Shumkonia mesophila: one gene and its partner. Each later gene encodes a partner of the first gene's protein in a complex. Links are inferred from orthologs where the notes say so. Each region holds a gene or a part of one and is shown on either strand. Other genes may lie near its edges.

Region 1 (2,877 bases):
GCGCTGATGCAGGGGAATCGTCGTCTCCAGGCCGTCGATGACGAATTCCTCGAGCGCGCGGCGCAAACGCATCAGGCACTCGTTGCGGTTTGTCCCATAGACGATCAGCTTGGCGATCATGCTGTCGTAGTAGGGCGGCACCGTGTAGCCGGCGTAGAGCGCCGAATCGACCCTGACGCCCAGGCCGCCCGGCGCGTGGTAATCGCCGACCCGGCCCGGGCAGGGCAGGAAGGTCACCGGATTCTCGGCGTTGATGCGGCATTCGATGGAGTGGCCGGTGAAGCGGATGTCCTCCTGCGCGAAGCCCAATGGCGCACCGGCGGCGACGCGGATCATCTCGCGCACCAGGTCGAGGCCCGAGATCATTTCGGTCACCGGATGCTCCACCTGCAGGCGCGTGTTCATTTCGATGAAATAGAACTCGCCGTTCTCGTAGAGGAATTCCATCGTGCCCAGGCTGCGGTAGCCGATCTTCCGGGCGGCGTCGGCGGCAATGCGGCCGATTTCGGCCCGTTGCACGTCGTTGAGGGCCGGCGAGGGGGCTTCCTCCAGGAATTTCTGGTGGCGGCGCTGCAACGAGCAGTCGCGTTCGCCCAGATGGACCACGTTGCCGTGGGCGTCGGCCAGGATCTGCACCTCGATGTGGCGCGGCGTGCGCAGGTACTTCTCGATGTAGACCTCGGGATTGCCGAACGAGTTCTCGGCCTCCTTGCGGGCCTGCTCGAAGGCGGTCTGCAGGTCGTCGGCGGTGTCGGCGACCCGCATGCCGCGGCCGCCGCCGCCGGCCGAGGCCTTGACCAGCACGGGATAGCCGATGGCGGCGGCGATGGTGCCGGCCTCGGCCAGCGATTCGACGGCGCCCGGCGAGCCGGGAACGACCGGCAGGCCGGCTTCCTTGGCGGTGGTGCGGGCGACGATCTTGTCGCCCATCAGCCGGATATGGTCGGGCGACGGGCCGATGAAGACGAAGCCGTGCTCCTCGACCATCTGGGCGAAGTCGGCATTTTCCGACAGGAAGCCGTATCCGGGATGGATGGCCTCGGCGTTGCTGATGGTCGCCGCCGACAGGATGGCGTGCGCATTGAGATAGCTTTTGGCCGGCGCCGGCGGGCCGATGCAGATGGCCTCGTCGGCCAGGCGCACGTGCATGGCGTCGGCGTCGGCCGTCGAATGGATGGCCACCGTACGGATGCCCATCTCGCGGCAGGCGCGGTGAATGCGCAGCGCGATCTCTCCGCGATTGGCGATCAGGATTTTTTCGAACATGCGCCGTTACTCGACGATCAGCAGGGGTTCGCCATACTCCACCGGGGCGCCGTTGGCGACGAGGACGCGCGTCACCTTGCCGGCCCGCACGCACTTGATGGGGTTGAACACCTTCATCGCCTCGATCAGCACCAGCGTCTGGCCGACCCGCACCTCGTCGCCGACCTGGATGAACGGCGCCGCGTCCGGTTCGGGGCGGATGTAGGCGACGCCGACCATGGGCGAAAGGACGGCGCCGGGATGCTTGGCGGGGTCGTTTTCGACCGCCGCAATGGCCGCGGCAGGCGCCGAAGGGGCCGCGACGGCGGCGAAGGCGGCCGGGGCGAGGCTTCCTTTGGCGACCCTAAGGTGCCATTCCTGGGTCCCGTACTCGATCTCCGTCAGGCCCGTCTCGTCGAGCAGCTGGGCCAGCTGGTGCACAAGCGCGGAGTCGATTTGCGGTTTGCTTCCTTCCCTCGGCATAGATCCTCTCTCAGGCGTTCAGACGTTCAGGCGCTCGGGCCTACTGCAATACCCGCGTTTCGGAACCGGACGGCGATGGAAAAACCACCGTCGCGGGCCGATGGCTTTCGTGGGGCGGAATACTCGGGTTTCCGGGCGTCGAAGGCAAGGCTTCGGATCACCTTTTTTGAAATCAACGCATTGATCGTGGCTGGGTCCCGACTTATAACACGCGCGCTGCATCGGCTAACAGTCTGTTTCCTTGTCCCCGGCCGGTTGATCCGGCCCGCACAGGCAACCATACTTACACTCCGCCCCCACAAGAAGATGGATGGAAATTCCCATGCGTGTAACCATCAATGGCGAGGAACGTCGGTTCGATCGTCCGCTGACCGTCGATCAGATGCTGGGCGAAATGGGCCTCGATTCCCGCAAGGTCGCCGTCGAGCGCAACCTGGAACTGGTGCCGAAATCGCAGTACGGCGCCGTCACGGTCGAGGATAGCGACCGCTTCGAGATCGTGCACTTCATCGGCGGCGGCGCCCCATCGGCGGCGGCCGACGCCGACCTGCTGACGGTGGCCGGACGCACCTTCCATTCGCGCCTGCTGGTCGGCACCGGCAAGTACAAGGACCTGGAACAGACGGCACGCGCCATCGAGGCGTCGGGCGCCGAGATCGTCACCGTGGCGGTGCGCCGGGTCAACATCACCGACCCCAGCCAGCCGATGCTGGTCGACTATGTCGATCCCAAGAAATACACCTACCTTCCCAACACCGCCGGCTGCTTCACCGCCGAGGATGCGCTTCGCACCCTGCGGCTGGCCCGCGAGGCCGGCGGCTGGGATCTGGTCAAGCTGGAAGTCCTGGGCGACCAGAAGACCCTCTATCCCAACATGATCGAAACCCTGTCGGCGGCGGAAGTCCTGATCAAGGAGGGCTTCCAGGTGATGGTCTATTGCAGCGACGACCCGATCATGGCCAAGCGGCTGGAGGAGATCGGCTGCGCCGCCATCATGCCGCTGGCTGCGCCCATCGGCTCGGGCCTGGGCGTCCAGAGCCCGGTCAACATCCGCCTGATCAAGGAGCAGGCCAAGGTGCCGGTGCTGGTCGATGCCGGAGTCGGCACCGCGTCGGATGCGGCCATCGCCATGGAACTCGGCTGCGACGG
Region 2 (4,256 bases), on another replicon or contig:
AGCATGCCGAATACCAGGTGCAGCGGGCGGTCCCGCCAGTGGCGGAAATGCTCGGCCAGCACGCGGCCGGCCCCCGGATTGTGGCCGCCGTCCAGCCACAGTTCCCAGCCCTCGGGCAGCAAGGCGGGGAGCGACCCCTTCGTCAGGCGTTGCAGGCGGGCCGGCCATTCGACGGCGCCGAGGCCGGCGGCGATGGCCGCCTCGGGGATGGAAAATCCCGCCATCCGTCGGGCGCAGGCTACCGCCAGCCCGGCGTTATGCACCTGGTGCTTGCCGGGCAACCCGGGGCGGGGCAACGCCAGCGAACGGTCGCCCTCGCAGAAGAGCACCCCCTCGCCGCGGCCGAGCACGAACCAGTCCGCCCCCTCTTTCACCAGCGGCGTACCCAGCGCCGCGGCCCGCCGTTCCAGCACGCGGGCCACCTTGCGGCCCTGCGCCGCCGTCAGGCAGGGAACGCCGGCCTTCATGATGCCGGCCTTCTCGGCGGCGATCTGCTCGAGGGTGTCGCCCAGATACTGCATGTGGTCCATGGAAATCGGGGTGATGACGCTAAGCAGCGGCCGGGGTACCAGGTTGGTGGCATCCAGGCGGCCGCCGAGGCCGGTTTCCAGCAGGGTGACATCGGCCGGCGTGCGGGCGAAGGCCAGCATGGCGGCGGCCGTTGTGATCTCGAAGAAGGTGACCGGCGCGCCCGCGTTGACCGCCTCGCACTCCTCCAGCAACGCCGTCAGGCGGTCGTCATCGATCAGCCGCCCGGCCACGCGAATGCGCTCGTTGAAGCGCACCAGATGCGGCGAGATGTAGGCGTGCACCCGATAGCCCGCCGTCTCCAGGATCGCCCGCAGGAAGGCGATGACCGAGCCCTTGCCGTTGGTGCCGGCAACGTGGACGACGGGCGGCAGCCGCTCGTGCGGGCGGCCGAGCCGATCCAGCAGCGCCTCGACGCGGTCGAGGGAAAGATCGATAAGCTTGGGATGCAGCCGCGTCAGACGATCGAGGACGGGGTCGCTACTCAGCCGACGTTTCCTTTTCCTTGTTGGCCTTAGCCTTGGCGGCAAAGGCCTTGGCGACCGCCGTGCGGGCCGGCTTGGCCGGGGCGGCCGCCTCCTCGGCGTCGCCCAGCGTCACCAGTTCCCCCGGCGGGCGGCGGTTGCGCAGCAGGTCGACGATGCGGATCAGGGTGGCGCGCAGCTCGTGGCGGTTGACCACGATGTCGACCATGCCGTGATCGTAGAGGTATTCGGCCCGCTGGAAGCCCTCGGGCAGCTTGGCGCGGATGGTCTGCTCGATGACCCGGGCGCCGGCGAAGCCGATGACCGCGCCGGGCTCGGCCACGGTAATATCGCCCAGCATGGCGAAGGAGGCCGAAACGCCGCCGGTGGTCGGATCGGTCAGCACCACCAGATAGGGCAGGCCGGCCTCGCGCACGTCCTCGACGGCCAGCGTGGTGCGCACCATCTGCATCAGGGACAGGATGCCTTCCTGCATGCGGGCGCCGCCCGAGGCCGGGACCACGATGAGCGGGGCGTCCTGCACCACGGCGAGGCGGGCCGCCGCCAGCAGGCCCTCGCCGACGGCGATGCCCATGGAGCCGCCCATGAAATCGAAGTTGAAGGCGGCGATGACCACGTTCATGCCGCCCATCTTGCCATGCGCCACGGAAAGTGCGTCCTGGGTGCCGTTCTTGCTGCGGGCGTCGCGCAGCCGCTCGGCATAGCGCTTGCTGTCGCGAAAGCGCAGCGGGTCATTGACCGCTTCCGGCAGCTCGATGATCTGATAGGCGCCATCGTCGAACAGCATCTTGAGGCGCTCGGTGACCGAGAGCCGCATGTGGTGGCCGCAATGCGGGCAGACCCGAAGATTGGCGGCGAGATCGCGATGGAAGATCATCTGCTCGCACTTCGGGCACTTGTGCCAGAGGTTCTCGGGGATCTCCCGCTGGCCGACCAGCTCGCGCAGTTTCGGACGAACCCAGTTCTTCAGCCAGTTCATCGCGCGTCCTCCCGAACGCGGCCGGCGGCGACGCCACCGGCCAGTTCGCTCACCATACCCAAAACGGCCGTGACCAGCCCCGGTTCCGCAACCCCGGCGGCATTCAGGTTCGCGGCCAGGCAATTGACCAGGGCCGAGCCGACCACCGCGGCATCGGCCACCGCCGCCACCTCGGCGGCCTGCGCGGCCGTCTTGATGCCGAAGCCGACGGCGATCGGCAGGTCTGTGTGGCGCCTGAGGCGGGCCATGGCGGCGCCGATATTGGCGACCGAGGCCGAGGCGGTGCCGGTGATGCCGGTGATCGACACGTAGTAGACGAAGCCGCTGGCCCTCTCCAACACGCGCGGCAGCCGCACGTCGTCGGTGGTCGGCGCCGTCAGGAAGATGAAGTTCAGCCCCGCCTTGCGGGCGGGCAGGCACAGGTCCGCCTCTTCCTCCGGCGGCAAGTCGACGATGATCAGGCCGTCGACGCCGGCCTTCCGGGCCGCCGCCAGGAAACGCTCGACGCCGAAGGCATAGATGGGGTTGAAGTAGCCCATCAGGATGATCGGCGTGGCGTCGTCGCCGCGCCGGAAATCGGCCACCAGGCGCAGAGTCTTTTCCAGCGTCATGCCGGCCGCCAGTGCGCGGAGCGAGCTGTTCTGGATGGCCGGGCCGTCGGCCATCGGGTCGCTGAACGGCATGCCCAATTCGATGAGGTCGGCGCCCGCCGCCGGCAGACCTTTCAGGATTTCCGCCGACACCCGGGGATCGGGGTCGCCCGCCGTCAGGAAGGTGACGAGGCCGGCCCGCCCCTTGGCCTTGAGATCGGCGAACCGCCGCTCGATTCGGGTAGCGCCGCTCATAGCGTGGTCCCTTCCAGCCGGGCGATGGTGTCGAGATCCTTGTCGCCGCGCCCGCTCATGTTGACGACCAGCAGGTTGTCGGGCCCCAGGGTGGGCGCCAGCTTGACGGCATGGGCGACGGCGTGGGCCGATTCCAGCGCCGGGATGATGCCCTCCAGCCGGGTGCATTGATGGAAGGCGGCGACGGCCTCGGCATCGGTGATGGAAACGTATTCGACGCGCCCGACGTCGTGCAGCCAGGCGTGCTCGGGACCAATCCCGGGATAGTCGAGGCCGGCCGACACCGAATGGGCCTCCTCGATCTGGCCGTCGGCGTCCTGCAGCAGGTAGGTGCGGTTGCCGTGCAGCACGCCGGGCCTGCCCGCCGCCAGGCTGGCGGCGTGCTTGCCGGTGGCGATGCCTTCTCCGGCCGCCTCGACGGCGACGATGCGAACGGTTGGCTCGTCGAGAAAGGGATGGAAGAGACCCATGGAATTGGAGCCGCCGCCGATGCAGGCCAAAAGGGTGTCGGGCAGCCGGCCCTCGGCCTCCCGCATCTGCTGGCGCACTTCTTCGCCGATCACCGACTGGAAATCGCGCACCATCGATGGATAGGGGTGCGGCCCGGCGGTGGTGCCGATCAGATAGTAGGTGTCCTCGACATTGGCGACCCAGTCGCGCAGCGCCTCGTTCATGGCGTCCTTCAGCGTCGCCGAGCCCGAGGTGACGGGGCGCACCTCGGCCCCCAGCATCTTCATGCGAAAGACGTTGGGCGCCTGGCGCTCGATGTCGGTCTTGCCCATGTAGACGACGCACGGAAGGTTGAACAGCGCGCAGACGGTGGCGGTGGCGACGCCGTGCTGGCCGGCCCCGGTTTCGGCGATGATGCGCCGCTTGCCCATGCGGCGGGCCAACAGCGCCTGGCCGACGCAGTTGTTGATCTTGTGCGCCCCGGTGTGGTTGAGGTCCTCGCGCTTCAGATAGATGCGGGCGCCGCCGAACTCGGCGGTCATCCGTTCCGCGAAGTAGAGCGGGCTCGGCCTTCCCACGTAGGTCTTGAAATAGCCGTCCATCTCGGCGGCGAAGGTGGGGTCGGCCTTGGCCGCCTCGTAGGCGCGCTCGACCTCGAGGATGAGCGGCATCAGCGTCTCGGCGACGTAGCGGCCGCCGTAGATGCCGAAATGCCCGTGCTCGTTGGGCCCGCCGCGATAGGTGTTCGGCTTATCCATGCTGTCCATCGTGCGTTGATCCGGGTGGTCCTCGGGAATGGGCGAAACCGGCCCCTCCCGCGGGCCGGTAATAAACCACAAAGTCGCGGCAAAACGGAGTTCTTTGTTTCGCCGCCGGCGGCGAGGCCGACACGGTTCGTTCAGCAGCGCCCCGCCGCTTGCAGAAATTCCTGGATTTTCAGCACGTTCTTGACCCCCGGCTGGTCTTCGA

What was found. Proteins that work in one complex are often made in the same cells at the same time.
Region 2: the proteins of ODR01_RS03950 (region 1) and accD are in contact, whole or in part, in a solved structure (PDB 8UXZ), measured with the Escherichia coli proteins. The link is inferred for Shumkonia mesophila from one-to-one orthologs.

What each region holds. Positions count from the first base shown.
Region 1 is NZ_JAOTID010000002.1:99,579-102,455, forward strand. It holds ODR01_RS03950 (acetyl-CoA carboxylase biotin carboxyl carrier protein), read right to left. Parts: upstream 1,729-2,877; coding sequence 1,273-1,728; downstream 1-1,272. Other genes in the region: accC (acetyl-CoA carboxylase biotin carboxylase subunit), read right to left, coding at 1-1,266; thiS (sulfur carrier protein ThiS), read left to right, coding at 2,051-2,877. UniProt on the Escherichia coli protein: This protein is a component of the acetyl coenzyme A carboxylase complex; first, biotin carboxylase catalyzes the carboxylation of the carrier protein and then the transcarboxylase transfers the carboxyl group to form malonyl-CoA.
Region 2 is NZ_JAOTID010000001.1:710,230-714,485, reverse strand. What follows is about bases 1-3,000. They hold accD (acetyl-CoA carboxylase, carboxyltransferase subunit beta), read right to left. Parts: upstream 1,993-3,000; coding sequence 1,009-1,992; downstream 1-1,008. Other genes in these bases: trpB (tryptophan synthase subunit beta), read right to left, coding at 2,834-3,000; trpA (tryptophan synthase subunit alpha), read right to left, coding at 1,989-2,837; ODR01_RS03245 (bifunctional folylpolyglutamate synthase/dihydrofolate synthase), read right to left, coding at 1-1,058. In the rest of the region: more of trpB, read right to left, coding at 3,001-4,045; ODR01_RS03225 (phosphoribosylanthranilate isomerase), read right to left, coding at 4,186-4,256.